4 regions of the Aeromonas dhakensis genome follow, and region 2 is predicted to be linked to each of the others. Evidence: riboswitches for the same ligand, from Rfam matches in the RefSeq annotation. Region 2 holds a riboswitch; each other region holds the start of a gene.

Region 1 (7,789 bases), 1.5 Mb from region 2:
ACCTCCTTGGCACGCACGATGGAGTCCAGGGTCCTAAAACCGGCGTAGTCGCTGTAGATGGCGCTGGCCGGAATGCCGGCCTGGATCAGGGCCCGCCGCATCTGGCGCGGTTCGTTGTACTGCACGGTGGCGTTGTCGCCGGAGACCAGGATGTAGTCCACCTTGCCGTTGTTGTAGAGCTCGGCGGCGGCCTTGATCCTGTATTTGAAGTAGTGGTTCGGGCTGCCGCCAATCAGGTATTTGGAGGTGCCGAGCACCAGGGCGACCCGGTTGTAGGGCACCGCGTTGACGTCGTCGTAGGTGTAGTGACGGGCGTCCGAGACGGTCCACTCGCTGTAGCCAAGCAGGGCGGCGATGGAGGCCAGCAACAGGCAGAGGCAGGCGAGCAGGATCTTGGCAAACTTCTTCATGCGCGGTGCGGTTCGGGTCTGAAGTAAGAGAAGACAGGGGGCCATTCTATTACAAGTTGTTGTGGCGCGTCAGGTTTGATGGCGGCGCAGGGTCTCACTCGGGCAGAGGTTGTCGCAGTGCGCGCCAGGATCCCGGGCTTATCAAACGGCGCCATAAACAAGGGGCGGCCATGGCCGCCCCTTGTCATACCCGTCTCGTCCTCAGTGGGAGGAGTCGTTGGCCTTGCACTCGTCGGAGTCCTTGTTGGCTTCCCACCAGGGCAGCAGCTCGCGGCCGAGCCACTGCTGGTAGGCCTCGCTGTCATTGGCAATCAGCTGGTCCAGCTCGGCTTCGAAGGCGCTCATGGCCTGCTGCTGATCCGGGTTGCGCAGGGCCTGGGCCATGGCCAGCCAGCTGGCGCCGCGACCGGTCTCGTTCAGGAAGCGGTGTACCGTGTAGGACCAGGAGTAGACCATCTCGCCACCCTTGTCGTAATCCAGGTGCAGGATGTCGGCCAGGGCCGGACGGTCGTTGGCCGGGCGGCCGGCGACGTTGTCCAGACCGCGGGCGAAGCACTGGCCGTGGGCGACGAACTCCGCCAGCCCTTCCGACCACCAGGTGGTGCGGTTGAGCGGGTAGTGGCCGAAGCTGCCGTACTGGTTGAAGCGGCCGTCCAGGTAGTGGACGTACTCGTGGCGCAGGTTCCACACCTGGAACGCAGGGCGCTTCCACTCCGCCTCGTAGGCGAAGAAGCGCGCCTGGTTGCCGGGGCGAGCCGGATCCCCTTCGAGGTAGATGCCGCCGTTGTCGGTGGAGACGCCGCCGAACAGGGCACTGCCGTAGCGTTTCCAGTCGGCGGAGGAGTTGAAGACCACCAGTTCCAGCGCCTCGTTGTGATCGTCCGCCACCGGCTGCCAGCCGGTTTCCATCTGCTGGTGGAACTGCTGCTCTTCGGCACCCAGTTCACGGCAGATCCCCTCGGCCTGATCCATGGTCAGATCCTGGGCCCGCAGGCGCAGGGTCGGTGAGCAGGTGTGCTCGAACGGCAGCACGTCCTCCACCCGGACGGGGGTGCAGAGGCCGGCGAAGTCACCGCTGATGCAGGCCTCGCTGGTGCGGTCCGTGTAGGTCAGGTAGTAGGTGGAGAGGGTCAGCGACATGTCTTCCAGCAGATCCTGGCTCTGCTGGCCACCGGGGATCAGGTCGTGGTGGCGAACCAGTGCGATGACGGAGTCATCCAGCAGCTTGCGGTAGCCGTCGAGCTCGTCCGGGCGGGTATAGCGGGCAACCCGGTAGAGACGGGTGTAGGCATCCAGCACGTTGTTGAGCAGGAACAGATCGGCGCCATCCCTTCCTTGCCACAACGCGAGTTCGCTCATGCCGAGGGCGTGCAGCTGCTTGCGTAGCTCGCCATCCTGCTGGCGGAAGTCATTGGCGAAGGGGTCGCTGTAGTCGCTGGCGAAGTCGAGGAAGTTGAGCAAATCGAACAGGCCGGTTGCCCAGGCGTGCTGACCGTTGATCTCGCTGGCATGGCGGGTGCTGTAGGCCAGCATCTGGTTGAACTCGCCGAGCAGGGTACCAAAGCGGCCCTGCACTGCCGGGCTCTTGAACTGGCCGTGCAGGGCGATGCTCCAGGCACCCATGACGGCACCAACCTCGTCGCTGGCCTGCTCCGGGAAGAGCAGCGGATGGGCGCCCAGCGCCGTCAATGCCTCGGCCAGCGCCTCGGCGGCGGCCGGGCCGTCTTCCTTGTGCTTGCCGTAGTTGTGGTAGTTGTGGGCGCGCACGTATTCCAGCAGCAGCTTCATGGCCGGATGGGCCGGCTGATTGGCCGCCAGCAGGCTCTGGATGCCGCGCGACACGGCCAGCAGCTTGGTGTCATCGTGACCATAGTTCTCCCGCCAGACCGGCGCAGGCTGGCCACTGGCATCCTGCACTATCTTGGCCGCTTCGGCGTCCAGCAGCTCGGTGCCCGGCAGATCCGGCTCGGAGCAGGCGCGGCCGTCGGCACGGCGACAGTCGAGTTGCTCTTCCTTGCTGGCCAGCACGATGGGGCGGTTGAGTACCCGGCTCTCCTGCCACTCGGTTGTTTCCGGCAGGGTCTGCCATTCGCTGCCCCCCACCGGGTATTGATAGCCGGTGTCCTTCAAGACCACCTGCACTTCGCTGCCGGCGGGCAGGGTCTGACGGCACACCCGGTAGCTGATGGTCTTGTCCCCTTCCTGACGGGTCTGGGGTTCATCGCACTCCTGCTGGGTCTTGATCTCGTCCAGCAACCAGGTGTACTGGCGCCAGACGTGCAGCTCGCTCACCTGCTTGGCGGCCTGGCTGCCCGCGATGGGCTGCAGGCGGAAGAAGATCTGCTCGAGGCGGCCATCCCGTTCATTGGGGGTCTCTTCCAGCACCTTCAATTGCTGCCAGTTTTGCGGCTGGTACTGCCATGCCTGCTCGGCGCAGCGACCTTCGGCGTTGAGCTCGCAGCGATCCAGCTCCTGCTCGCTATGACCCAGGATGACCCGCTCCGCCAGCGGCAGACGATCCTGACGCGGCGCGGTCGGGGTGCCTGCCAGCGGCTCCCAGCGGCCCTGCTTCATGCCGTAGCCATAGTCATAGCTGCTGGCCGGGACGGCCTTGCCGGCCGGCACCACCTCTTCACAGCTGAGGTAGCGGATCTGCCAGCCCTGTTCGATCTTGAGCTGCGGCTCGCCGCACTGCTGTTCTGCCAGCGCAGCCAGGTTGGCTTCGCTCCAGTCGAAGCGACGATACACCCTCAGCTGTTGATAGGGGGCGTCGGTGCTGCGGGCGCTCAGCTCGTAGGTCACTTCGGTGAGCTGATCCCCCAGCTGACGGCTGGATTCACCTTTGAGTTGATACTGTTGCCAGTCGGAGGGGGAGTAGTTGGCCAGCGCCGAAGTGGCAAGCAGGCCCGGTGCTGCCAGCAGCAGCAACCTGGTACCCAGATTGTTCATTTTTATCCCTTTGCTTGATTGTCTGCGTGATTGACGCGTGCAATCTATTCAGCTCCAAAAGGATATCAACCCACCAATCAGGCCATATAAATCATTTATTTAGATTGAATCAAAACAAAGTGAGCCCCATTGGGGGCCTGGTTGATAGCAAGGACTCATCTGCCATCTGGGGGGGATCTCAGTCTGAGGCTGGCAACTGTGATCAAAGTCTCGTTTGAGATGTGCTGGTCATGTGGCGTCGCGACAATGCGAAGCCGGCAAACCCGCAGAAAAAGCGCTGACTTGTCTGAGCAGAAAGTTGGGGGCGTAGTGAGAAGGCAGTTGGCTGCGCTCGGTATGGACGCAGAAAAAAATAGGAGGAAAAGTGATGGGGAGTCGCGGGCAGGCGTTATCAGCCGCTGCCTGAGTATGGCAGTGGGTGCTCACCCTTCACGGTGCGAGCAGATCCGCCCGAGGCAATGAACAACCTCGGGCGGGTGACGGAAGTGACGGGCTCAGAGGTAGCTGACGGTCACTATGGCCATGTTGCTGCTGCCGGCAGACAGCTTGTACTGCATGGTGCTGCTGATGGTATTGAGGCTGCCGGCTTGCTGCAGGCTGGCCAGATCCATGGTCTGACGCTGGGTGCCCGAGTAGCAGGTCACGCTGTTGTCGGCGAAGTCACAGGGGGCTTCGTAGATGGTACCGGTGAAGGTGACGCTGCCATCGTAGGCGGAGGCAGTAGCTGGCAACAAAGTGGCACCCAGCAGCATGGCTGCGGCGGCAGAAGAGGCAAAACGGATGGCGCTGTTGCGAACGGAAGCGGTGGAAGTGTTCATTTTTATGTCCTTTTCGTCACATGTCGTTGTACGAAAAGGGCAACGCAATCAAAGAGAATGACACAGATACAGCTGATGACATCGCTCTTCTCAGATGGCAGCTCCGCTGTCTTAGGTTATGAACCCTTAGACCGGTGGCTTTGCGTCCCGACCTTTCGATCGGTTTGCCCTTTACTCTATGTCTAGATGATAACATCGCACTTTGAGAAATCAATCACCATAAAAAAGTGTGAGGTATCGGTCACAAATAGTTTTTTATTCTCCGCGGCTCAGGATAAACGGCTGGTTTTCCTTAATGTTTTTTTTGAATGAATATCCTGAAAAATTCATTCTTATCTCCCTTGCCATTATGGATAACGGGCGAGCTCAGTAGTTCTATGTCGATCACAAATATGGTTCAGCATGACCTTGGGAGTGAACAAGGGGATAATAAAAGGAAGCTTGTTGGTGTTTCCCTTCACAAGCGGAACCTAGTTAGAATGATTACCTGATTACCTGATTACCTGATTACCTGATTACCTGATTACCTGATTACCTGATTACCTGATTACCTGATTACCTGATTACCTGATTACCTGATTACCTGATTACCTGATTACCTGATTACCTGATTACCTGATTACCTGATTACCTGATTACCTGATTACCTGATTACCTGATTACCTGATTACCTGATTACCTGATTACCTGATTACCTGATTACCTGATTGCCTGAGCTGTTTTATGTATGAGGTCAGGGGTATTCAAGAAACAAAGAACGTGACCTGGAATTATTTTATTGTTGTGTTTTTGTTAATTGCTGTTAAGCGGTTGAAGTTGTCTGATTTAAAATAATCCAATCCGTGTTTGCTATATGAACGATATTTATTTTACGGCATTCATAAATGTGTCGTCATGGCTGTAAGTGATTGTTTTTTAAGTGTTTATAAAAGAATTTATAAAAATCAAAATGTATTTGATGTGCATCATATGAGTCGTTAATTTGTTCATCAAGCAAAAGCGGAGCACGGCTTTCTGCACAGACGACAGGGATGTATGTAGTTGTGCAGTTGAGGTGTAGCGGGAACTGCTCCTTATGCGGTGAGCTGCTTTTGCTTATTTAGATAAACCATAAAGGCACAGCAAGTTATTGATGCCGCCTCTCACCGGCTTAATGAGAGAACAGGCACCGGCATGCTGTGCAGTATATCGCGGCATCACTGAAGATCGTGACTCCAGCATGATTGGAGTGATGCAGTACAACACACGTTAATGTAGGTATAAACGAATGAAAGCTAACAAAATTCTGGTTGCTATGGGTGTTGGTTCCATGCTGCTGTGCGGCACCGCTTTTGCTGCCGGTGGCGCTGGTTCAGGCAAAGTCACCTTCAACGGTGAAATCATCAACGCTCCTTGCTCCGTTGCTCCTGAGTCTGTTGACCAGGTAGTTGAAATGGGTCAGATCAGCACCAAAGAGCTGGCCAACGGTGGCGAGTCCAACTCCAAGCCGTTCAGCATCAAGCTGCTGAACTGTGAAATCTCCGACACCGAAGATGCCGTCAAGGTTACCTTCAGCGGTGCCAAAGACCCGGTAGATTCCAGCCTGCTGGTTATCGGTGGTGGTGACGCCGCTGGTGCCGGTATCAAGATGACCGCTCCGGGTGGTGCCGCTATCGTACTGGGTACCCCGACTGCCGCCTTCGGCCTGGTCAACGGTGACAACGAGCTGCCCTTCAGTGCCGTGCTGAAAGGTTATGCCGATCAGACCGCCAACCCGCTGAAAGCCGGCGCTTTCACTGCAGTGACCAACTTTACTCTCTCCTACGAGTAATCGACTGCCTTAACGTGTGACCAGGGTTGTGGTGGCTGATGCCACCACAACTTCACACCTTCTGTCTCCTCACATCGAACCTTGATCATGAAAACTTCAATGATGGCAGCCATGGTGCTGCAGCTGGTGATGATGGCGGGATCAGTCCACGCCAACGAGATTTCGGATGGGCTGGCCGAGTCGGGCTGTACGCTGGACGTGCAGCGCAGCATTCCTTTGCAGGCCAGGCAACCGGGCACGTTGAAAATCAGCGGCTGTCAGGTTGAAGGAGCAGCAGAGGCATCACTGCCTTTTATTTCCATGTCCGTGCGCGGTGCCATGAGCGATGAGCTTGGCATTCTCAACAACGGCCAATATCACAAGGTGTCCGGCGAGAGCTTTATTATTTCGGATATCGTCAACAGTGATCTGGAATTCAATTTGGGTCTGACCAGCAGTCAACTGTTTTTTCCTGACAGTACGACGCTGTTTGAACTCAATTATATGTAAGCAAGCCAATTGCTTAGTGTAGATACCTCATTACGTGAGACCGTTATGCAATTCCTAGAGTAAATATATGAGCGTTTCAACATCAGACTCTGTGAGAAAAAAACATTATTCCAAAATGGCTTTTATGCTGTGCGTGCCCGGCCTGATGGCGGTGGCGAATCATGCATGGGCAGAGACGGAGTTTAATATTGATGCGCTCGATCTGGACGAACGGACCAAGATTGACCTCTCCCAGTTTGCCGACGAAGGCTACATCCTGCCCGGCGACTACTACCTCGAGATCGAGGTCAACAAGAACAAGCTGCCCCTGCAGAAAATCCCCTTCTACGAGACCGATACCGGCAAGGGGAAGGGCGGGGTGGCCTGCCTGCCGCAAGAGGTGATCCCCAAGCTGGCTCTGACCGACGAGGCCATCGCCAAGATCGACAGCTGGCACGACGGTCAGTGTGCCAACCTGCTGGCGCTGGACGGCGTGGTGATCGCCAACGACATCGGCAACGGCCTGCTGCGCATCGCCGTGCCCCAGGCGTGGATGAAGTACAGCGATCCCAACTGGATTCCGCCCGAGCAGTGGGATGAAGGGATCCCGGGGATGATGCTGGACTACAACATCAACGCCCAGATCAACGAGGGCGATGGCTACTCCAACCGTAACATCAGCAGCTACGGCACCCTGGGGTTCAACTACGGTGCCTGGCGCCTGCGCGGCGACTATCAGGCCAATGCCTACTGGGGCGACAACGATCGGACCACTTCCGAGCTGAACCGCATCTACGCCTATCGTCCGCTGCCGAACATGGCCGCCAAGCTGACGGTGGGCGAGCAGCAGCTCAACTCCCAGCTGATCGACGGTTTTCGCTATACCGGCGTCAACCTGGCCAACGATGAGCGCATGCTGCCGCCGAGCCTGCAGGGCTATGCGCCGGAAGTGAGCGGCATCGCCAAGACCAATGCCAAGGTGACCATCTCCCAGTCTGGCCGCATCCTCTATGAGACCAACGTACCGGCCGGTCCGTTTCGCATCCAGGGGCTGGACAGCTCGGTGCGCGGCCGTCTCGATGTGCGGGTGGAAGAGCAGGATGGCAGCGTCAACTCGTTCCAGGTCGACACGGCGACCGTGCCCTATCTGACCCGTCCCGGCTATGTCAGATACAACCTGGCGGTCGGCGCCCCTTCCGAACAGACGGACTCGGTGCATGACGTGCACGGCCCTGCCTTCGTCACCGGTGATTTCTCCTGGGGGGTGGCAAACTCCTGGTCGCTCTATGGCGGCAGTCTGGTTGCGGGTGAATACAACTCCATGGGGCTGGGTA
Region 2 (7,789 bases):
GGGCTCCCTGCTCTCCCGCCCGGCGGTGAGCGAGCGGCTGCAGGCGGCCAACTTCGTCGGCAAGCCGAGCCGCGACACCACGGCGCTCTATCAGGCACGGGTCTCGGTCAAGGAGCTGGAAATGCTGGCGGCCCGCTTCGTCGGTTCGAGCCGGGTCAAGCGCGCCTTCGGCCGCTTCGCCGGCGAGCGGGGCGGCACCCTGGCGCCCCAGATGCAGGCCTCCGCCGAGCTCATCGCCCACACCGAGCGGCTGCTGGCCGGGGTGTTCGGCACCTCGTCCGCGCGGCTGGTGCTGGCCTCGGCCCTGCAGGGGCGCAACATGCAATTGGAAGAGATCGCCACCATAGTGGACGAGGCCTCCGACGTGTTTCGCTTCAACCGCGGCCTGCTGCAGGGTGCCATCGAGCACATGGGGCAGGGGATCTCGGTGGTGGACCGGGAGCTCAAGCTGGTGGCCTGGAACCGGCGTTACATCGAGCTGTTCCACTATCCCCCCGGCCTCATCCAGGTGGGCCGCCCCATCGAGGAGATCATCCGTTACAACGCCCAGCAGGGGCTGTGCGGCCCCGGCGATGTGGAGGCCCAGGTGGCGCGGCGGGTTGCCTTCATGCAGCGGGGCAGCCAGCACATCTCGGCCCGCGAGCGCCCCGATGGCCGGGTGATCGAGATGCAGGGCAACCCCATGCCGGCGGGCGGCTTCGTGATGACCTTTACCGACATCACCCCGTTTCGCGACGCCGAGCGGGTGCTGCGCGAGGCCAACGAACACCTGGAGGCGCGGGTGGCCGAGCGCACCCACGAGCTTTCCGAGCTCAACCGCCAATTGCTGCTGGTGAACCAGCAGGTGGAGCGGGCCAACCACTCCAAGAGCCGCTTCCTGGCGGCGGTGAGCCACGATCTGACCCAGCCCCTCAACGCCGCCAAGCTGTTCACCTCCTCCCTGCTGGAGATGCTGCCGCCGGCGGACGAGCCGGCCCGCATCGCCCGCCACATCGACGATGCGCTGGGGGCGACCGAGGATCTCATCACCGATCTGCTCGACATCTCGCGCCTCGAGGCGGGCAAGTTCAAGGCCAAGAAGCTGGATTTTGCCCTGCGCGACGTGTTCGACAACCTCAAGGCGGAGTTCGGGGTGCTGGCCCAGGCGGGGGAGATCCAGTTCTCGGTGGTGGAGAGCAGCCTTGCGGTCTACAGCGACGTGCGCCTGCTGCGGCGGGTGCTGCAAAACTTCCTCACCAACGCCTTTCGCTACAACCCGGGGGGGCGGGTGCTGCTCGGCTGTCGCCGGCTCGGCGACAAGGTGCGCATCGAGGTGTGGGACAACGGCCCCGGCATTCCGGCCGACAAGCAGGAGGCGATCTTCGACGAGTTCTCCCGCCTCGATCACTCCCGCACCGCGCGGGAGCAGGGGCTGGGGCTCGGCCTTGCCATCGCTCGCGGCATCGCCCTGGTGCTCGGCCACAACCTGACCCTGCGCAGCTGGCCGGGGGCGGGCTCGGTGTTTGCCGTCACCCTCAACCTGGCGACCCGTCCTGTCGCAACGACGCAGGTGGCGGCCCCCGCCCAGCGCGACAGCCAACTGGAGGGGATCCGGGTGCTCTGCATCGACAACGAGAGCGATATCCTGATCGCCATGCAGTCACTGCTGGGGCGCTGGGGCTGCGAGGTGGTGTGCGCCCAGAGCCAGGCCCAGGCAGAGGATCTCATCGCCGGCGGCTTCCTGCCGCAGCTGGTGCTCTCCGATTACCATCTGGACGACGGCAAGACCGGATTGCAGGCGCTGCACATGCTGCGTCTGGCCCACGGCAACCATATCGGCGGCATCATCATCAGCGCGGATCGCAAGAGCGAGCTGCAGGCACAGATCCGCGAACACGGCTACGGCTACATCAGCAAACCGGTCAAACCCCTCAAGCTGCGGGCGCTGATGAACAGCATCTTGCGGCCGGCCAAACTTGATGGTGATCACGAATCCGGGAATTCGTCCGATTTTTAATCGGCAGCCCCCAAGTGGCAAGATCGGCACTTTCCGACCCGGAAATGTGCCTTTTCTTCTCGTTTGAGGCTCAAAATCGGTAAAAAGTGACTTATTAATAATCAATCAGGGGTTTGCCCTCTCTCCTTTGACTCCCTTATAGTCAGGTCGCGATTATTTTTATCGCAAATCAAGTTGTGCAAAAGGCAAACCGGACGAAAGTCCGGGACGCAAAGCTTCCGGTCTAAGGGTCAGCGGTACCTAGGATAGCGGGGCCACCACAGGTTGTTTCGTCCATGGGCCAAGCCATGGTGCGATGTTGTCTGCGTTACCTGTCAGGTTGCGTTGCCTTTTTCGTTATCTATTCCAAGAACGAAATAAGGATATTCAACTATGTTAAGTCCAAAACCCTCCGTACTGGCACTGATCGTCGGGGGGCTCTGCGCCTCCTCCGCCTTCGCTGCCGCCCCCGGCAAACCCACCATCGGCTGGGGCGAAACCAAGTTCGCCATCGTCGAAGTGGACCAGGCCGCCACCTCCTACAACAAGCTGGTGACGGTTCACAAGGATGGTGCCCCGGTCAGCGTGAGCTGGAACCTCTGGTCCGGTGATGTCGGCCAGACCGCCAAGGTGCTGCTCGACGGCAAGGAGGTGTGGTCCGGCGCCGCCTCCGCCTCCGGCACCGCCAACTTCAAGGTCACCCAGGGGGGCCGCTACCAGATGCAGGTGGCCCTGTGCAACGCCGACGGCTGCACCCTCTCCGACAAGAAAGAGATCCTGGTGGCCGACACCGACGGCAGCCACCTGTTGCCGCTCAAGGCGCCGCTCAAGGAGAACAACAAGCCCTACGTCAACAAGACCGGCAAGGTGATGGGGGCCTACTACGTGGAGTGGGGGGTCTATGGTCGCAAGTTCACCGTGGACAAGATCCCGGCCCAGAACCTGACCCACATCCTCTACGGCTTCACCCCGATCTGCGGTGGCAACGGCATCAACGACAGCCTCAAAGAGATCTCCGGCAGCTTCGAGGCGCTGCAGCGCTCCTGTGCCGGCCGCGAGGACTTCAAGGTCTCCATCCACGATCCCTGGGCCGCCATCCAGATGGGGCAGGGCAACCTCACAGCCTATGACGAACCCTACAAGGGCAACTTCGGCAACCTGATGGCGCTCAAGAAGGCCTATCCGGACCTGAAGATCCTCCCCTCCATCGGTGGCTGGACCCTCTCCGATCCCTTCTTCTTCTTCGGTGACAAGGCCAAACGCGACACCTTCGTCGGGTCGGTGAAGGAGTTCCTGCAGACCTGGAAATTCTTCGACGGGGTGGATATCGACTGGGAATTCCCGGGTGGCCTCGGGGCCAACCCCAACCTCGGCAGTCCCTCCGATGGCGAGACCTACGTGCTGCTGATGAAGGAGCTGCGCGCCATGCTCGACGAGCTGAGCGCAGAGACGGGCCGCACCTATGAGCTCACCTCCGCCATCAGTGCCGGCGGCGACAAGATTGCCAAGGTGGACTATCGCGCCGCCCAGCAATACATGAATCACATCTTCCTGATGAGCTACGACTTCAACGGCGCCTGGACCAACACCGGGCTGGGTCACCAGACCGCGCTCTACGAGTCGAGCTGGGATCCCAACACCAAGTACACCACCGACAAGGGGGTCAAGGCGCTGCTGGGTCAGGGCGTCGAGCCCGGCAAGGTGGTGGTGGGGGCCGCCATGTATGGCCGCGGCTGGACCGGCGTCAGCGGGTATCAGGGCAACAACCCCTTCACCGGCACCGCCACCGGCCCGATTGCGGGCACCGAGGCGGAAGGGATCTGGGAGAAGGGGGTCATCGACTACCGCGGCATCGCCAAGGGCAAGATGGCCGGCGACTGGCAGTACAGCTATGACGAAGTGGCCGAGGCACCGTCCGTGTTCAAGGCTTCCACCGGCGAGCTCATCACCTTCGATGACGAGCGCTCGGTCAAGGCCAAGGGGCAGTACGTGCTGGCCAACCAGCTCGGCGGCATGTTCGCCTGGGAAATCGACGCCGACAACGGCGACATTCTCAACGCCATGCACGAGGGGCTGGGCCACGGTGATAGCACACCGCCGGTCAACAAGCCGCCGGTGGCCAATGCCGGCAGCGATCTCGCGGTGACCGGCCCGGCCGAGCTGGTGCTGGACGGTTCCTCCTCCCGCGATCCGGAAGGGGCGGTACTGAGCTACAGCTGGGCCCAGATCTCCGGTCCCAAGGCGACCCTGAGCGACGCCACCCAGGCCAAGGCCAAGGTAGCCGTCGATGCGGTGAGCCAGGACGTCAATCTGGTGTTCGAGCTGACCGTGACCGATGACCACAACCTCAGCGCCAAGGATCAGGTAGTGGTGACCAACAAGGCGCCACAGCCCAACCTGCCGCCGGTCGTTACCGTGCAGGACAAGGTCTCGGTGCAGGCCGGCAAGCAGGTGAGCATCACCGCCAACGCCAGCGATCCCAACGGCGACACCCTGAGCTATCAGTGGAGCGTGCCGGCCGGGCTCACCGCCAGCGGTCAGAACAGCAAGACCCTGGTAGTGACCGGCCCCAGCGTCACCGTGGAGTCCGGTTATGACCTCACCGTCACCGTGACCGACGGCGCACTGGATGCACAGGCCGCTACCCGCCTCACCGTGACCCCGGTCAGCGGTGGTGGCGACTGCAACGCCACCGATCCGGATGCCGCCAACTGGCCGGCCTGGAAGGCCGCGACCACCTACAACGGTGGCGAGAAGGTGAGCCACAACCAGCTGGTATGGCAGGCCAAATACTGGACCCAGGGCAATGAGCCGAGCCGCAGCGCCGATCAGTGGAAGCTGATAAGCCAGGTGCAGCTGGGTTGGGATGCCAATGTTGCCTACAACGCAGGTGACGTGACCAGCCACAACGGTCGCCAGTGGAAGGCCCAGTACTGGACCCGCGGCAACGAGCCAGGCAAGCACGACGTCTGGCAGGACATCGGCGCCGCCAGCTGCAAGTAATTCACCATCCACAGGGGCATGCAGGACATGCCCCTCCTTTTCCCCCATAACAACAAAAGAGCACCACCATGACCACATGCACCACACGTCTTGCCTGCCTGATCGGCGCAGCCCTGGCAAGCGGCCCGCTGCTGGCCGCCGTTCAGCCACCCACGCCACTGGTCTTTGACACCACCCGGCCGCAGAACGATCTGCAGGGATCGCTGCAGGCCGGGGTCCAGTTTGCCCAGAGCCAAATCCTGCCCGCCCATCCGCGGGAGGGTGACAACCAGCCCCGTCTCACCGCCCTGCGCAAGAGCCTGCTGCTGGTGCGCCCGCTGCAGACCGGCAACGAGGCGCCGCTGGCGCTCGAGGCCCGCGACGGCGCCGGCAAGCTGCTCGGCAGCCTCACGCTGGAGCCGCCTTCCCGCCTGCCCAAGACCGCCTACTACCTGGAAGGAACGCCGGAGGAGGGGGTCGACTTCACCCCGGGCCCCGGCACCAGTACCGTCATCAACAGCAGCAGCGAGCTGGCCAGGCTGAGCGATCCGAGCGGCGCCTTCCTGCTCGGCAAGTTGCAGCCCCATGCCCTGGTCACCATCCAGACCGCCGACGGCCGCTGGGTGCGCGACATCTTCTTGCCCCGCGATGCAAGCCTGGAGGGCAAGATGGTGCGCCTCGCCTCCAATGCCGGCTACAACTCCACCGTCTACTTCAGCGGCCGTCAGGTGACCCTCTCCCGCGGCCAGAGCCAGCAGTTCAAGTTCGTGCGCGGCCAGTGGATCCGCGATGGCGAGCTGGAAAACAACGGCATCACCTATGCGAGCGACGCCTGGAGCGCCGTGCTGCCGGCCGAGTGGATCATGCCCGGCCTCACCCTGCGCCTGAGCCAGGGGGATCTGAGCGGTGAGCTGACCGACCTCAAGGTGGGGGCGCCGGGGGAGCTGCTCATTCACACCATCGACATCGGCATGCTGACCAGCCCGCGCGACCAGTTCGCCTTTGCCAAAGACAAAGAGGCCCAGCGGGAGTATTTCCAGACCATTCCCGCCAGTCGCCTCGTCGTCAGCCAGTATGCGCCGCTGGCGCTGCCGGAAGTGATGCTGCCCGATGGCACCCTGCTCACCGACTTTGATCCGAGCGAGGGGGGCTGGCACAGCGGCACCATGCGCCAGCGCATCGGCAAGGAGCTCATCTCCCTTGGCATCGACAACGCCAACTACGGTATCAACAGCACCGCCGGGGAGGGGGAGAGCAGCCACCCCTACGTGGTGGCCCAGCTGGCGGCCCACAACAGCCGCGGCAAGTACGCCAACGGGGTGCAGGTGCATGGCGGCTCCGGCGGGGGCGGCATCGTCACCCTGGACGCCTCCCTTGGCAACGAGTTCAGCCACGAGGTGGGCCACAACTACGGTCTCGGCCACTACGTGGGCGGCTTTGCCGGCTCGGTGCACCGCAGCGCCGACCAGATCAACGCCACCTGGGGCTGGGATGGCGACAAGAACCGCTTCATCCCCAACTTTTTTGCGAGCCGCAGCGGCCAGAGCGCCTGCCTCGACGGCCAGTGCCAGGCCCCGTTTGACGGCCGCAAGTTCGGCTTCGACGCCATGGCCGGCGGCGAGCCGCTCTCCGGCTTCAACCGCTTCACCCTCTACACTCCCAACTCGGCCGCCATCATCCAGCGCTTCCTCGAGAGCAAGGCGGTGTTCGACGCCAGCTCACCTACCGGTTTCAGCAAGTGGAACGAAAGCCAGGCGAAGATGGAGCCCTACCGCCACCGGGTCACTCTCGCCGAGCAGATCACCGCGCCGGTGAGTGACCTGGGTGAGGTCAGGCTGGCCGCCCTGCTGGCCGAGTACGATCTGGTCAAGGTGGCCATGTGGGATGGCAACTGGACCCGCAACATCCAGCTGCCGGCGGCCTCGGCGGTCAATCGCGGCCGCATCGTCAGCATCGACCACAATGCCGGCTACAACAGCACCCTCTTCATCAACGGCCAGCAGATCACCGTCTCGCGTGGCTTCAAAAAGAGCTACACCTCCGACGGCAGCCGCTGGAACGAGGGGGCGCCGGCGGATCTGGCGGTAGATCGCAAGCCTGGCGCCTTCGGCGTGCCGGTGACCACCCTGATCGGCTACTACGACCCGCAGGGTCAGCTGCCGAGCTACCTCTACCCGGCGCTGCACGGCGCCTACGGCTTTGCCTATGGCGATGACGGCGAGCGGCTCGGCAACAGCGACTGCCAGCTGCAGGTGGAGACCCGCGACGGCCTGCTGCGCTTCAAGCTGGCCAACCACAGGCTGAACGCCAGCGTGATGAACAAGTTCCACGTCAACGTGCCGACCGCGAGCGAGCCGCGCAGCGCCAGCGTGCTGTGCCGCAACCAGTCACAGGCCGAGGCCCAGCTTGCGTCTGCGCCGGCCGGGCTCGGCTACACGGTCAACGGCATGCCGCTGGCGACGCGCTGATCCCTTTTCGCCTCGCGCAACGCGAGGTGCCACGGGCGGGGGCCAAGCCCCGCCCTTCTCTAGCAAGAGGTAAATATGATGACAAGAAAGTCCTCTGTGGCCACCCTGCTGGCCGCGCTCTGTCTGAGCAGCCAGTTGTGGGCCGCCACCCCTTATGACATCAATCAGGGCTATGCCGGCGGCAGCCAGGTCAGCTTCAACGGCCAGATCTACGAGGCCAAGTGGTATGCCAATCCGGGCCAGAGCCCGGGGCTGCAGGTCGCCAACGAGTGGGATTCGCCGTGGGCGCTGATGGGGGAGGGTGAGGTGACGCCCCCCGGCGGCGGAGAGGGGGTAACTCCACCTGAGCAGGGCGGCAGCGGTA
Region 3 (7,789 bases), 1.6 Mb from region 2:
CTCGACTCCTTCCCATGAAAAACAGACCCCTGCCGCGGCAGGGGTCTGACATAACGCATGTTCACCGGCTTGCGCCTCAGTGACAGGTGGCCACCTCCTGGTAGTGGTGGCGGATCCAGCGTTCGAAGCCGGCCAGCATGGCTTCCTCTGAGTCGCTATTGTCGGCGATAAGCTGGTCGCCGTGAACTACCCGAATGCGGGCATCGAGCGGTGCCCCCTCGCCGGCCGGCGGACGCTGACGGGCCGCCGCCATGCAGGCCTCGGCCTGTTGCCACGCCTCGGCCACGCTCTGGTTGCACACCGCGGCCAGCGGGCCGGCGCTGAAGCCCTTGCCGGTCAGGCTGCGCAGGGTCTCGTCATGGGTCATGCCGTTGCCCGGCCCCCAGTAGTGGGCGGCCAGATCCGGCCCGATGCGCGGGTTGTCGGTGAGGTAGCCGTCGCGCTTCAGGAAATAGGCGCGGGTCTGCTCCACCGCCATCAGCGCCAGCAGGTAGCCGTGATAGGCACAGGCCGACTCCTGGTTGAGCAGGTGCGGGATGGCCAGCAGCGGACGCGGGCTCTCCACCCCCAGGATCTGGCGCTCCCAGCGGCGGGCCAGCGCCAGCACGGCGGCCGGGGTGCGTTCGGCCTCGTCCATGGCGTAGAGATCACGCTCGAAGTAGGCCACCAGCGCGATCTGGCGCTCGTTGAAGGCGCGAAACGGCTGGCGTGCCTCGATCATCGCCTTGATCAGCGCATCCGGGATCGGCTCCCCCGCCGCATTTCTGGCGTAGCGCTTGAGCCAGTCCGCGTCATCCAGCAGGCTGTCGCAGAACATCGACTGGGTCTCGGCGTAGGCCATGGAGGTGGGCGGGAACTCCTGGGAGAAGCAGGGGGCGTTGCCGGTGACATTGGCAAAGTGCGCCGCATGGCCACCCTCGTGGAACAGGGTGTTGAGCCCGCTCCAGCCGCTGCCCACCTGGGCCGGGTCGGCCAGGCTGGTGAAGTTGACCACCGCCGGCACCCACTCCCCCTCCTGCCAGAAGCTCGGCACCGGGCCGTGGCAGAAGCCGTTCTCGTATTTCCCCTCCCGGGTCAGCAGATCCAGAGTGAGGCTGGCGCCGCGGTACTGGATGCCGAGCCGGCGGAAACTCTCGACCCAATCCTGCAAAGCGCGGGAGAAGGGTACGTACGGGTCGAGCTGGCGAGTCACGTCGCCGCTCACGCTGTAACGCAGGTTGTGGGGCAGCAGGGCCGCCTCCCCCTTGGCCGCTTTCAGCTCGGCCAGGCTCTGGTGCAGCCGCTGCTCGGTGCCGGCGATGAAGTCGTCGAGGATGGCGAACAGCTGCGCCGGGCTCATCTGCTCGTTCTTGTGCACCTTGTAGTCGAAGTAGTCGCGATAACCCATGGCCCGGGCGAAGCGGTTGCGCAGCGCGACTATGGCCAGATAGCCGTTGTCGACCACCCAGTTTTCCAGGGTGTGGAACATGGCGAGCGCGCTCTGGCGCACCGCCTCGTTGCTACTGGCAGCCAGTGCCGTGCTGGCGGCGGGCAGACTGCCTGCCACCTCGCGACCCTGCTCGTCCAGCAAGGTCAGCTTCAGCTCCCGACGGCGGGCGAACAGCGCCGCCTCGGCGGCCACCAGCTCGTCCATCAGGGCGGCGGCGGCCGGCGCCTCGATGACGTTGCATTCGAAGAAGGCGATCCAGCCTGCCAGACCGCGCTTGAGCTCGGTCTCCTCGGCCATGGCATGCATCTCCCGCAGCACCGGCAGGCGCGCCGGGTCGGCGCAGAAGGCCTTGTAAGCCTGCTCGGCGGCGGTGAAACCGGCCTGATCGTCGCTGGTGCCCATGTAGGTGGACCAGAACAGATCCTCCTTGCGCCTGTGCACCTGCAGGTAGTCGGCGTTGAGCTGGTTGAGATAATTCCTGGCAATGGAACTCATAAATTCCCTCTTGTTATGGGGCAGCACGGGGTGCCCACTCCTTTATTGGTGAAATGCCGACTCATTCACATTTTCTGCAAATAATCCGGCAAATGGTGCGCCGGGATGCGCGCGAACACGCTACCAAAAGCGAGGGTTTCTGTCTGCTGGCTATACTGGTGTCAAACTTCTCAATTGGCGTGCTGTCGCGCCAAGCCTTTGAAAGTTAATTAAATGTTAAATGAAAAATAATCAGGGCCAGCCGACAGACTGGTCACCACCAGACCCGCATGGGAAAGTTAAGGAAGAGACTATGTTCAAGCTCGGTGATATTGCCGTGAGCCGCAAATTGATGCTGTTGCTCTCACTGGCGCTGGTCGGCTTCATCGCACTGCTGCTCATCTCCGCCAGTGCCCTGCAGCGCAATCTGATGAGTGAACGGGAAGCCAGGCTGCAGGCTGTGCTGGATCTGGCCATGAGCCGGATCCAGGCGCTGGCAGCCACCCTGCCCGCACCGCAGGCGCAGGCCGAGGCCAGGGCCATGCTCAACAGCATGCGCTTTGACGGTGACAACTACCTGTTCGTGCTGGACGAGAACCGCCGGATGCTGGTGCACCCCGTCCGACCCGAGCTGGTCGGCCAGCAGATGGGCGAGAGCGGATCCGCCACCGCCGGCGCGCATTGGCAGCGGATGGTGGATCTCGGCAGAGGGGGTCAGCAGGGTCGGCTGGAGTACCAGTGGGTCTCCCCCTCCGGCGAATCGGCCCAGAAACTGTCGCTGGTGGCCGGCTATCAGCCCTGGGGCTGGATCCTCGGCTCCGGCGTGCTGCTGCAGGACATCCAGGCCACCATCTGGTCCCAGTATCAGCTGATGGGGGGCGCCACCCTGCTGGTGACCCTGCTGATGGGGCTGCTGGGCTTTGCCATCAGCCGCTCCATCGTCAACCCGCTGGCCGAGATCAACCGGGCCATGCAGCAGGTGGCCGCCGGCGATCTGGTGGTGAGCATCCCGGTGCACGGCAAGGATGAGCTGGGGGCCGTCGCCAGCTGCACCAACCAGGGGCTCAGCGCCATCCGGCACGCCCTGCTGGAGGCAAGCCAGGGGGCCGGCAACGTGGCGGATGCCGCCCTGCGCATCGCCGCCTCCGCCGAGCAGACCAACCAGGCGGTCAACAGCCAGCGGGATCAGCTGGCCCAGCTCGCCACCGCCATGAACGAGATGAGCGCCACCATCGCCGACGTGGCCGGCCACGCCGAGAACACCGCCCGCGACACCCAGGACGCCACCAGCGAGGCCGGCCTCGGCAACCGGGACGTGCACGCCAGCGTGCACGGCATCCAGGCGCTGGCCAGCGAGGTGGAGCAGGCCACCTTGCAGGTCAACCAGCTCAAGGAGGGGGTGATGCAGATAAGCGAGGTGACGGCGGTCATCAGCGCCATCTCGGAGCAGACCAACCTGCTGGCCCTCAACGCCGCCATCGAGGCGGCCCGCGCCGGCGAACAGGGCCGCGGCTTTGCCGTGGTGGCCGACGAGGTTCGCCAGCTGGCGAGCCGCACCCGCCAGTCCACCGAGGAGATCCAGAGCACCATAGCTCAGCTGCAGCAGCGGGCGGTGAGTGCGGCCGACGCCATGGACGCCAGCCGCAAGCTGGCGGAGAGCAGCGTCGGCCAGTCGGAGAAGGCGGGCCAGGATCTCTCCCTCATCGTCAACCACATCCAGCACGTCAGCGACATGGCGACCCAGATCGCCACCGCGGCGGAACAGCAGAGCATGGTGGCGGAGGACATGAACCGCAACGTCAGCGGCATCAACGACTCGGCGCTGGAGATGTCCCAGTCCGCCTCCCAGCTGGCTCAGGAGAGCGAGCTGCTGGCCGGACTCTCCCGCAGCCTGGACGAGCGGCTGGCCCTGTTCAAACTGGGCTCGGCCAGCCACCAGCCGGCAACCCAGCCACGGATGCCGCAACCGCCGCGGCAGGAGGATCGCCCGCGCATCCGCCACTGATCCGTCCTGGCTTGTCGCAGCGCACGCCCCCGCCAGATCGGCTGGCGGGGGCGTTTTTCATTGCGAAAAAATGCCAAATATTTGCATCTTGTCGACCTGTTCGACGAACTTGATGCCGTGGCGCCGAGTTAATAGCCATTTAAAAACAGAAAGTTAAGTGTTTGCTCTACTCCGATGAGGTCAAGCTGTAAAGATTTACACTTAATTATTTAATCAAAAATAGTCATGATGAGTTGTCGCCAAACGCGACACCATGACCCTTTATGTAGTCATTTGGCAAACTGGTTGAAAGGCCAGGACGCAAAGCCTCCGGTCTAAAGACATGTCGTCCAGGATAGCGGGGTTGCCACACAGTGTTTCGGGGAACGCCCCTGCCAACTTGACTGCCCACATCTGTCGAACAGAGGAATGTATGGCAGCAAAAATCCAACTCAATCACGTCGCTGCAACGCTGGCCCTGCTGGTCAGTGGCAGCGTGCTCGCCCACGGCTACATCAGCCAGCCGGAATCGCGCAACTACCTGTGCAAGACCGGCGGCAACAGCCAGTGCGGCGCGGTGCAATGGGAACCCCAGAGCGTGGAAGGCCCCTCCGGCTTCCCGAATGGTGGCCCTGCCGACGGCCAGATCGCCTCGGCCGGCAGCGCCAGCTGGGGCGAGCTGAACGCCCAGACCAGCGACCGCTGGACCCGCCGCGAGGTACAGGCCGGCCCCTTCGCCATCAGCTGGACCTTCACCGCCAACCACGTCACCCGCAACTGGCGCTACTACCTCACCAAGCAGGACTGGAACCCGAACCAGCCGCTGACCCGCGCCTCCTTCGAGCTCACCCCCTTCTGCGTGGTGGACGGCAACATGACCCAGCCGCCCAAGCAGGTCACCCACCAGTGCAACCTGCCCGAGCGCACCGGCTATCAGGTAATCCTGGGGGTGTGGGAAGTGGGTGACACCAGCAACAGCTTCTATAACGTGATCGACGCCAACTTCAAGGGCGGCACCCAGCCACCGCTGGAATGGAGCCAGGGCGGCACCATCTATCCTTCCACCGAGCTGGCGGTCGGCGACAAAGCCAGAACCCTGGTGTTCGACGCCAACGGCGTACGCCCCGATCTGCAGACCGAGCTGACCATCGCCAGCCCGGAGCAGGGCCAGAAGAACAACTGGACCCACGCCCTGGCGAGCAAGATCAATGCAGAGCAGAGCCAGATCCGCGCCGGCCAGCAGAGCGGTGAAGGCCAGTTCAACCCCGTCTACGGCCAGAACCCGGTCTACTTCAAGGCCGGCAGCGCGCTGGAGCGGGTCGAGATCCAGCTCGAACAGCAGCAGCCACCGGTGAGCAACGGCGTCAGCGTGAGCGGCCTGGAGAGCGAATACCTGCTCGACGAGGGCAAGCTGACCCTCAACTTTACCGTGGCCGCCGAGGGCGATCTGACCGTGACCAACACCCTGTATGATCACGGTGGGGCCGCCAAGGGACAGACCAGCGCCGACATCAAGGACAGCAGCCACAGCTTCACCATGCCGCTCACCGGGCTCAGCGCCGGTCACCACCAGCTGGTGATCGAGGGCAAACCCAAGGCCGGTGGCGATGCGGTGCAGCAGACCCTGGACCTGATGCTCAAGGATCCGGCCGCCGGCGGTGACTACCAGTTCACCTTCCCGGACGGGCTCAAGTCCTACACCGACGGCACCAGAGTGCTGCAGCCCAAGAACGGCAAGATCTACCAGTGCAAGCCCTTCCCCTATCGCGGCTGGTGCAGCCAGTGGTCGGCCAGCGCCACCCAGTATGAACCCGGGGTCGGTAGCAATTGGCAGGATGCCTGGATCCTGGTCAACTGACCCGCAGGCACAGCATGACGCCATCAACAAAACGGGGAGCCACTGGCTCCCCGTTTTCTCTGGTGTTCTCTGGTGTGACAGCTCAGATCTGGAAGTCGATGGCGGGCTCGCCGCCCATGGCGCGGGCCTGAATGTCCGCCAGCGCCAGCTCAGGGTTGCAGAGCTGGATGAACTGCCAGGCGAAGTTGTGCTGGAACTGCCCCTGCTTAAGGCCGATCCAGGCGGTGTGGGGCGCAAACAACCGGCTGCCGTCCAGCTGCACCAGCCCCTTGTCGCGCTGGGTGTCGAACGCCATGTCCGCCAGTATGCCCACCCCCATCTCCAGCTCGACATAGGTCTTGATAACGTCGGAGTCCTGCGCGGTCAGCAGGATCTGCGGGGCGATACCGGCCTCGGCAAACGCCTCGTCCACCCGCGCCCGCCCGGTCAGCCCGGCCTGATAGGTGATGATGGGCCACTGGGCCAGCGCCGCCAGGGTCAGCTCCTGCTCGGCACTGAGCGGATGCTGCTCCGGCACCACTATGTTGTGGTGCCAGCGGTAGTAGGGAAACGCCACCACCCCTTCGCTCTTGTCGAGCTGCTCGCTGCTGATGCCGATGTCCACCTCGCCGGTCTGCACCAGCCGCACTATCTCCTCCGGACCGCCCTGGCGCAGCTCCAGCTGCACCAGCGGGAACTGCTCGCGAAACGCCTTCACCACCCGCGGCAGGGCGTAGCGGGCCTGGGTGTGGGTGGTCGCCACCAACAGCCGGCCCGAGTCGCGGTTGGCGAAGGTGCTGGCCAGCTTGCGGATGTTCTCGGCATCCCCGAGGATGCGCTCGGCGATCACCAGCAGCTCCTTGCCCGGCTCTGTCATGCCGAGCAGCCGCTTGCCGTAGCGGATGAACAACTCGATCCCCAGCTCCTCTTCCAGCTCGCGGATATGGCGGCTGACCCCAGACTGGGAGGTAAACAGGGCATTGGCCACCTCGGTCAGGTTGTAATCCCGCCGTGCCGCCTCCCGAATGATTCGCAACTGCTGAAAATTCACGTCATCGCCTCCTGCGCTGACCGGCCGGTCGGGGCCCTCCCCGCCGCCTTGTTGTTATCTTGTCTGGCTGCCCGAGCCTGAACTCTGGCCGCCATACTGACCCTGTTGCATCCCAGGCGGGCAGACTCCGCCCTGGTCACGCTGCTTGCCTGCGCGGCCCCCCAGGGGCCTGCCACTTAAATCTGGTAATCCGGGTAGAGCTGAGCCTGTCTGGCCACCAGCCGCACCCCCTGGCCCGGGTGGAAGGCGCGGGCCGCCTCCTTGCTCAGCTCGGCCTCGAAGTGTGCACCGTTTGTATCCCCATTGCCACGCAGTTCCACCCGGATGCGCGGCCCCATGGGCAACAGGCGGGTGATGGTGGCGCTGATGCCGCCCGGCGCATCCGCCGGCACTATCTCCAGCTCGTGGGGACGCACATAGGCTACAGCCGCGCTGCCTTCCGCCAGCTGGGAGCTGATGGGTCCACCCAACAGCTGCTCGCCGATGCCGAGCCCCTGCCCGGCCACCCGCCCACGAAACAGATTCACGCTGCCGAGGAAGCTGTGCACGAAGGAGCTGGCGGGCTGGTCGTAGACCTCGGCCGGGGTGCCGATCTGCTCGACCTTGCCGGCATTCATCAGCACCACCCGGTCCGCCACCTCCAGCGCCTCCTCCTGATCGTGAGTGACGAACAGGCTGGTGACGTGCAGCTCGTCGTGCAGCTCGCGCAGCCAGCGGCGCAGCTCCTTGCGCACCTGGGCGTCGAGGGCGCCGAAGGGCTCGTCCAACAACAGCACCTTGGGCTGCACCGCCAGCGCGCGGGCCAGCGCGACCCGCTGGCGCTGACCGCCGGAGAGCTGGGTCGGGTAGCGCGCGGCCACATGGCTGAGCTGCACCAGATCCAGCAGCTCCTTGACCCGGGCGCGGATCGCCGCTTCGGCCGGTCGCTCGCGGCGCGGCTTGACCCTAAGGCCAAACGCCACGTTCTCGAACACCGTCATGTGGCGAAACAGGGCGTAGTGCTGGAACACGAAG
Region 4 (7,789 bases), 2.0 Mb from region 2:
TGACGAAGGCGTACTGCTTGCTCGCCTCTTTCTGCTGGGCGTTGAGGGCCTGTACCAGGTCGCTGATGGCGGAGTGGCTGTCAAAGCCGTTGTTCTCCATCTCCATCAGGCCGAGCAGGTCGGCATCCATCTCGGTGATGGCGTTGACTATCTTGGCGCGCTGCTTCTGGAAGTCCTCCAGGTTCTTGGCACCACGGTTGCAGCCCTTGGCGCTGTCCGCATCCGCCTGATCCTTGCACAGTACGTTGAGGGCACCGCCCACGCTGGAGTGGCTGGTGAAGTAGTTGAGCACGTTGAAGCTGCCGACGCGCAGATCGGTGCCGTCGGCACGGGCCGGGGCGCTCTGGCGGTCGTTGTCGCTGGTGCGCAGCAGATCGCCGGCGGTAATCACCTGATCCTGCGGCACGATCAGCCGGTACTCGTTGTAGCTGTAGCCCACCATGGCATCCAGATTGACTGGGGCATCGCCGATGCGCAGGTAACCCTGTTCCGGCTCCCAGGCCGGCAGCCAGGGCAGTTTGCCGTCGGCGGCCTTGAAGTCCGATTCGAGGAATACCCGGTTGCCGGCGTTGGCCTTGGCCAGCGCCTTGGCGGCCTTGCTGTCGGCGTCGTGCAGCTGGGTCGGCTTCATCAGCGGCGCCTGGTGGGAGAGCACCAGGTTGTTGCGTCGGGCGGCGTAGTCATAGCTGAAGTTGCGGCTGATTTTGAGCGCGCTGTCGGCATCGAGCCGTACCCGCATCCCTTCGTGGCGCTCCAGCGCCCGGGCCAGGGTCTCGTTTTCCAGCACCCGCAGCGGGATGGCGGCCGGGGCTGCGCCCTGGGCGATCACCTGCAGGCGCGGGGTGCCGCTGTCAGTCAGTGGCTTGAGCTGGGTATGGCCGTAATACTCCTCGACCTTGGCCTCCAGGCAGACTTCGGCGCCCGGCTTGATGTCCGGGTACTTGCTGGCGAAGTTTTTGTCGTTGAGATAGACGAAGATGCCGTCCGAGGTCTGGGGGTTGCCGTCGCCCTGCACATCCAGCAGGTAGAACCCCTTGTTGAGGCTCTCGCCCAGACCCGAGACCACCGCCTTGACCATGACGCTCTGGGGGCTTTCGAACTTGTCGGCGGGAATGAGCGGGCTCTTGTCACCGCTGCCCTGAATGACCGGGATCGGGGTGAGGTCGCTGTCGGCCGGGCAGCTGAAGCCGGCGGCATAGACGGACGGGGAGGCGAGCGCAATCCCCACGGCCAGCGACAGCAGGGTACGTGTTCCTTTCATATCTGTTCCTTTTTTATTTTTTGCCAGTGTTTCCATAGCCTTGGCGCATCGGCCAAGGGCGCGCATTGTCACATTTCTGGCATGTCGTACCAGTGAGCCAACGCACATTACGGGGATACAAATGAGGGCAATACCGGTTTTTTTGACTTGGCTAACAGCATGAAACTAATGACAATTTTGTTATTTCATCCGATTGGCGAAAATGTGATCCCGCTGGCATCCACATATTTTTCCTCGAGAATGAAGATTGAGACTCGGCTGGTTGATTCCTATACTCGGCTTGTTCCTCACGGAACCCAGGTAAAGGGCAAACCGGCCGAGACGCCGGGACGCAATGCCTCCGGTCTTCAGATCGAGCGATCCAGATAGCGGGGCTTCCCAGGGTGAGGGTGACGTTTGTGGCAGGTCCATTGCCAGTTGTCTGCGCCCATCACGCAGGTTGCGCTTGTGCTTTGCCTTGGAGACCAATGCCAAGACAAAACAAGGAAGATAACAATATGCAACAGACCCTAAGGCCCAGCAGGCTTGCCATGCTGGTGGCTTTGGCTGCCATGCCCGCCTGGGCACAGGCCGCTTATCCCGCCTATCAGGCCGGTACCGCCTACAAGGCCGGCGACATCGTCAGCAACGTCGGCAATCTCTATGAGTGCAAAGAATTTCCCTACTCCGGCTGGTGCGGGGCCTCGCCCTATCACTATGAGCCCGGTGTCGGGGTCGTCTGGGCCGATGCCTGGAAACTCTATGGCGGGGAGGTGCCGCCCCCGGCGCTCGGCGTGGCCGTCAGCTCGCCGGCTGCCGGCGCCAGTGTCAACGAAGGGGCCAGTGTGGCGCTGGCGGTGACCCTGAGCGGCCCGGTGACGGCGCTGGTCAAGGTCGAGTACCTCATCGACGGCACCCTGGTCGCCACGGCGAGTGCCTCGCCCTGGAACGGCAGCTGGCGTGCCGCCGGTGTCGGCGCCCACACCCTCAAGGCGCGGGCGCTGGATAAAGACGGCAAGGTGCTGAGCGAAGCGGATTCCAGCTTCAAGGTCGCCGCCGTGGTGGCGCCGGAGGCACCCAAGGTGAGCATCAGCAGCCCGGCCACCGGCGCCAAGGTGACCCTGGGTCGCAGCGTGGCGGTGAGCGGCAACGTCACCGATGCCAACGACGACGTCGCCAAGGTCGAGTTGTTCGTCGATGGCAAGAAGGTCGGGGAGGACACCAGCGCCCCCTGGCAGGTGAACTGGACGCCCCAGAGCAAGGGGCTGGCCGGCCTCAAGCTGGTGGCGACCGACAAGGAGAACCTGAGTGGCGAATCGGCCCAGGTCAACGTGCAGGTGGAAGAGGCAGCCCTGCCGCCCACCGGTGGCAACCTCTCCTGCGATATTCGTCAGATCTACCGCCCGGATGGCTACGAGTGCATGGGGGATGACCACGCCCGCCGGGTCATCGGTTACTTCACCTCCTGGCGTACCGGCAAGAACGGCTTGCCCTCCTATCTGGTGAGCGACATTCCCTGGGACAAGATCACCCACATCAACTACGCCTTCGCGGCGGTGGACGAGCAGAGCCACACCATCAAGGTGGACGATTCGGCCACCAAGATGACTTGGGACGGCGTGCCGGGTGCCGAGATGGATCCGGAGTTCGCCTACCAGGGCCACTTCAACCTGCTGTCGAAGTACAAGAAGCAGTATCCGGACGTGAAGACCCTGATCTCGGTGGGGGGCTGGGCCGATACCCGCGGCTTCTATACCGCCACCACCAAGGGTGACTGCTCGGTCAACACCGACGGCATCAACGCCTTTGCCAACTCGGCGGTGAGCTTCATCCGCCAGTACGGCTTTGACGGGGTCGACGTGGACTACGAGTATCCCACCTCCATGAAGGATGCGGGCAACCCCAACGACTTCCCGCTCTCCAACCAGTGCCGCGGCAAGCTGTTTGCCAACTACAAGGTGCTGATGCAGACCCTGCGCAGCAAGCTCGACAGCGCCGGCAGCGAGGATGGTCGCAAGTACATGCTGACCATCGCCTCGCCGGCCTCGGCCTACCTGCTGCGCGGCATGGAGAACTTCCAGGTCACCCAGTACCTCGACTACGTCAACCTGATGACCTACGACTTCCATGGCGCCTGGAACAACTTCGTCGGTCACAACGCCGCCCTGTTCGACAACAAGGCGGATGCCGAACTCGCTCACTGGGGCGTCTATACCCAGAGCCAGTTTGGCGGCATCGGCTACCTCAACGCGGCCTGGTCTGCCCACTACTTCCGTGGCGCCCTGGCGGCCGGCAAGATCAACGTGGGCGTGCCTTACTACACCCGCGGCTGGCAAGGGGTCAGCGGTGGCACCCACGGTCTGGGTGGCAAGGCAGCCCTACCGAGCCAGAGCGATTGTCAGCCGGGTACCGGTGGCAGCACCATTCCGTGCGGCAACGGGGCGGTCGGCATCGACAACATCTGGCACGATCTCGACAAGAACGGCAAGGAGATCGGCGGCGGTGCCGTGCCCATGTGGCACGCCAAGAACCTGGAGAACGCCGCCAGCCTGGGTATCACCACCATGCCGAGCTACGGTCAGGCCTGGGGTCTGGATCCCAACAACCCGGCTCACGTGATGCAGGGCAAGTACGTGCGTTACTACGATGACAAGGCGCAGGCGCCTTGGCTGTGGAACGAAGAGAAGAAGGTGTTCCTCTCCACCGAAGATGAAGAGTCCATGGGCCACAAGCTCGACTACATCATCAAGCGGGGCCTGGGCGGGGTCATGTTCTGGGAGATGGCGGGTGACTACGCCTTCGATCCGGCCAAGAACGAGTACGGCATGGGGGATACCCTGACCACGCTCGCCTACGACAAGTTCGCCAAGGCGACCAAGTACGACACCAGGCAGAACGATCTGGCGGCGCCAACCGCCCAGCTCGACATCGCGGTGAGCCTCTCCGGCTTCAAGGAGGGGGATTCCAACTACCCGATCAACCCGACCCTGAAACTGACCAACAACTCGACCCAGACCATTCCGGGCGGTACCCGCATCGAGTTCCTGGTGCCCACCTCCACCTCCGACACCATCACCGACCAGAGCGGGATGGGGCTGAAAGTGGTGGAGAGCGGCGGCAACCAGAACTCCGATGGCATCGCGGGCGAGAAGGACTTCCACAAGGCGGCCTTCACGCTGCCGACCTGGAAGGCGTGGGCGCCGGGCAGCGACGTGGAAGTGGCGATGACCTACTATCTGCCGGCCGCCGGTGTGCCGAGCGGTATCCGCATCATCAGCGGCACCCAGACTGCGGGTCTCAAGGCCGAGTTCCCGACCCTGCCGGAGGCCGTGCTGGGCAGCAGTGGTGGCGGTGAGAACCCGGGCGGTACCACCTGCAGCAGCCAGAACGTCAATCCGGCCGCCTACAAGGCCTATCCGACCTGGCCGCAGGGGGATCACGCCAACGGTGGTGATCGTATGACCAACAACAAGGCGGTCTGGCAGGCCAACTGGTGGACCAGCAGTGAGCCCAAGGCGGGCGACGGCAGCTGGAAACTGGTATGCAGCTACTGAGTTGTCCAAGCTGCCGCACCAGCAGCGAGCTCAGCGCGGGCGATAGCAGCTGGAAACTACTGAGTTATCCAGGCTGCTGTACCAGCAGCGGGCTCAGAGCGGACGACGGCAGCTGGAAGCTGGTGTGCAGTTACTGATGACCGTTTGAGAGACAGGCCGGCACTCTGCCAGGCCTGTTCTTTCGCAAGGCAATGACCCAATCCGGAGCCCAGGCTCCGGATTTTTTTATGGCGGGGTAATAAAGGCAGGGGCATAAAAAAGACCGCTCCGGGGAGCGGCCAATTGCCACCAAGGCAATCTGCGGGGTAATCCCCTTGTTGTTGATCGGCAGGGCGGGAGCCCGTACTGCCGAGAGTTGTTGCGTGCCTTGCCGAGAGATGGCCCCGGTCGGCACGCGGTTTGGTTACTGGGTGACGGCGCCGCCCTGCTGCTCTTTCAAGAAGCTGATCCAGGGCGAGGCGCGGCCGCTGACGTTGCCGTTCTGGGCAGCCTGGGTGAAGGCGGAGAGTGCCTCCTTCGGCTTTTGCTGCTCAAAATAGGCAACCCCGGTCAGGAACTTCAGATCCGCCCGCTGCTCGCCGCTGGCGTTGGCGGCAGGCTTGGCGGCGAAGGCCACCAGATCCTGGTAGCGCTTGCTCTGGATCATCATGCGCGCCATCTTCAGCTGCAGATCGGCACTGGGGGCCAGCTTGTAGGACTTGGCCAGGGTGTCGATGGCCGGGTCCAGCTCCTTGGCCTGGTGCCAGTAGTTGGCCAGCGTCTTGTAGTTGGCTGCGTTGCTCTCGATGGTCCCTTCCTTCATCGCCTTCTCCATCACGCGGGCGGCGCGGTGGGGAATGCCGGCGAAGGCCAGGTAGTTGGCGAGGCGCTGCAGCTCGCTGGCTTCGGTCAGCATGCCGAGGTTGTAGGCGCCTTCCAGCGCCGCCAGGGCCTTGGCATCGTTGCCCGCCTGCATGTGCATGGCCGAGAGCTGGGTCCAGTACTTCTTCTTCTCCGGGTAGCGGTCGACCAGTGCGGTCAGCACCTCGGTGGCCGGCTTGTACTGCTTCAGCTCGTAGTGGGCCGCCATCTTCAGCAGGTACCAGGACTCCGGCGCCTTGCCCGCGGAGAGCTTGATCGCGTTGTCCACCGCCGGAATGGCTTCCCGATACTGCTTGAGCTGCACATGGGCGTTGGCCAGCGTGATGTAGGCGTGCGGGGTCGGTTTCTCGTCCTTGCCGAGGTTCGCGAACCACTGGTTCATGGTGCTGATGGAGGCCTTGAAGTTCCCCTCCGCCATGTAGAGCTGGGCCAGGTTGTAGCGCACCTGTTGGGCCACCGGCTGGGGCAGCCCGCCAGTGGCGATGGCATCGGCGAAGTACTTGGTCGCCTGACCGTACTTCTCCTGTTGTGCCGCCACGAAGCCCAGGGTCTGCAGAATGACCCCCTTGTCGTAGACCCGCTCGCCGGCGCCGGACAGCGCCTCCTGCAGCTTGGCATTGGCCTCGCCGTATTTCTTCTCGGTGATCAGTGCCTGCGCCTTGTTGACCGCGCGGTAGGCGCGGTCAGAGAGGGCGGGCTGCTCGGCGGCCCAACCGGCGGTGCTGAGCAGCACCGCCATGGCGACCGGGGCGAGGATCAGGGTGTGTAACTTTTTCATCGCCACCTTCCTTAGTTGGTCGCAAACTCGATCTCTTGCTGCATGCGACTGGCCTGCGGCTTGCCATCCACCATGGCCGGTTTGAACGTCCATTTGGCGATGGTCTGGCGCGCTGCCTTGCCGAGGTCGTAGCTGCGTGGCTCTTCCTTGACGATCCGCACGTTGCTGACGGTGCCGCGTTCGGTGACGGTGAACTCCACCAGCACCTTGCCGGAGGCGAGGCCGGCCAGCGCCGCCTTGCGGGGCATCATGGGCTCGAAGGTCGCCAGTGGAATGGCGCCGTTGTTGCCACCCATGCCGCCGCCACCGCCACCGGTGCTGTAGGCACCGAGGGCGTTGCCGCCGCCGATGTTGACCGGGATGTCGAGTTTGGGCATGTCCATCGGCGAGCTCTCCATCTGCGGCCGATCCGTGCTCGCCACTTCCATCTCGGGAGGGGGCGGCGGGCGTTTCGGAGGCGGCGGTTTGGGCAGCTCACGTTGTCTCTCTTGCAGGGTCTCCTGAGGCTTGAGGCGAATGAAGTCGGTCATGGTGACGTCCTCCTTCTCCGTCAGCTCCCGGTGATCCGGCGTGATGAGCTTGTTCATTCCCAGGAACAGGAAGAACACCACCACGCAGGAGACCGCTAACGATATCAGGTATCTCATGGCATTCGCTCCGGCATCAGCTGCTCTTGTCGGCGGCGATGGAGATGTTCTGGACACCGGCCATGCGGATCTGATCCATGACCTGGACCACCAGACCGGAACGGGATTCGCTGTCGGCCTGGATCACCACGGCGCTCTCCGGGTTTTCCGCCCGCAGCCGCTCGATGTTGGCACGCACGGCACCCACTTCGACGATGCGCTTGTCGACCCAGACCTGGCCGTTCTCGCGGACCGCGACCATGATGTTCCCCTTCTTCACCGTTTCGGCCGTGCTGGCGCTCGGGCGGTTGATCTCCACGCCGGACTCCTTGACGAACGAGGTGGTGACGATGAAGAAGATCAGCATGATGAACACTATGTCCAGCATGGGGGTCAAATCGATGGCCGCCTCATCAGCACTGCTGTCGCTGTGACGTTTTCTCATGGCAAAAACTCCTTGCTTGTTCTGTGCCCCCGCCAGAACCGGGTCCGGCGGGGGAGTGCATCCTGCATCAGCCGTGTTTCAGGTTGTCTTCCAGCTTCTGCACGGCCAGCTTGGCCTTGTGATCGAGCCGGCTGACAAAAAACAGACCGGAAAGGGCGGCAATCATGCCCGCCATGGTCGGTACCGTCGCCTTGGAGATCCCCGAGGCCATCGCCCTGGGGGAGCCGGTGCCGGTGATGGCCAGGGTGTCGAACACCTGCACCATGCCGACCACGGTCCCAAGCA

Evidence for each region. A riboswitch is a leader RNA that binds a small molecule or an ion and turns the genes downstream of it on or off. The one in region 2 is predicted to bind cyclic di-GMP.
Region 1: it holds a riboswitch for cyclic di-GMP, as region 2 does, so the genes downstream of both, CK627_RS06385 (YmdA family protein) here and CK627_RS21340 (glycosyl hydrolase family 18 protein) in region 2, are expected to answer to the same signal.
Region 3: it holds a riboswitch for cyclic di-GMP, as region 2 does, so the genes downstream of both, gbpA (N-acetylglucosamine-binding protein GbpA) here and CK627_RS21340 (glycosyl hydrolase family 18 protein) in region 2, are expected to answer to the same signal.
Region 4: it holds a riboswitch for cyclic di-GMP, as region 2 does, so the genes downstream of both, CK627_RS08555 (glycosyl hydrolase family 18 protein) here and CK627_RS21340 (glycosyl hydrolase family 18 protein) in region 2, are expected to answer to the same signal.

The regions. Positions count from the first base shown of each region.
Region 1 is NZ_CP023141.1:1,285,025-1,292,813, forward strand. Features, by position in the region: gene CK627_RS06375 (SanA/YdcF family protein) at 1-455, opposite strand, end outside; gene CK627_RS06380 (collagenase) at 612-3,359, opposite strand; gene CK627_RS06385 (YmdA family protein) at 3,854-4,177, opposite strand; cyclic di-GMP riboswitch class I at 4,271-4,356, opposite strand; gene CK627_RS06390 (fimbrial protein) at 5,445-5,987, shown strand; gene CK627_RS06395 (hypothetical protein) at 6,087-6,476, shown strand; gene CK627_RS06400 (fimbria/pilus outer membrane usher protein) at 6,544-7,789, shown strand, end outside.
Region 2 is NZ_CP023141.1:4,610,356-4,618,144, reverse strand. Features, by position in the region: gene CK627_RS21345 (hybrid sensor histidine kinase/response regulator) at 1-1,996, shown strand, start outside; cyclic di-GMP riboswitch class I at 2,171-2,258, shown strand; gene CK627_RS21340 (glycosyl hydrolase family 18 protein) at 2,369-4,978, shown strand; gene CK627_RS21335 (M66 family metalloprotease) at 5,047-7,425, shown strand; gene CK627_RS21330 (glycoside hydrolase family 19 protein) at 7,501-7,789, shown strand, end outside.
Region 3 is NZ_CP023141.1:1,384,830-1,392,618, reverse strand. Features, by position in the region: gene CK627_RS06865 (M3 family metallopeptidase) at 77-1,924, opposite strand; gene CK627_RS06860 (methyl-accepting chemotaxis protein) at 2,217-3,908, shown strand; cyclic di-GMP riboswitch class I at 4,174-4,259, shown strand; gene gbpA (N-acetylglucosamine-binding protein GbpA) at 4,321-5,745, shown strand; gene cbl (HTH-type transcriptional regulator Cbl) at 5,828-6,775, opposite strand; gene CK627_RS06845 (sulfate/molybdate ABC transporter ATP-binding protein) at 6,952-7,789, opposite strand, start outside.
Region 4 is NZ_CP023141.1:1,733,098-1,740,886, forward strand. Features, by position in the region: gene CK627_RS08550 (ExeM/NucH family extracellular endonuclease) at 1-1,261, opposite strand, end outside; cyclic di-GMP riboswitch class I at 1,558-1,643, shown strand; gene CK627_RS08555 (glycosyl hydrolase family 18 protein) at 1,759-4,794, shown strand; gene CK627_RS08560 (tetratricopeptide repeat protein) at 5,198-6,433, opposite strand; gene CK627_RS08565 (energy transducer TonB) at 6,445-7,080, opposite strand; gene CK627_RS08570 (ExbD/TolR family protein) at 7,097-7,504, opposite strand; gene CK627_RS08575 (MotA/TolQ/ExbB proton channel family protein) at 7,572-7,789, opposite strand, start outside.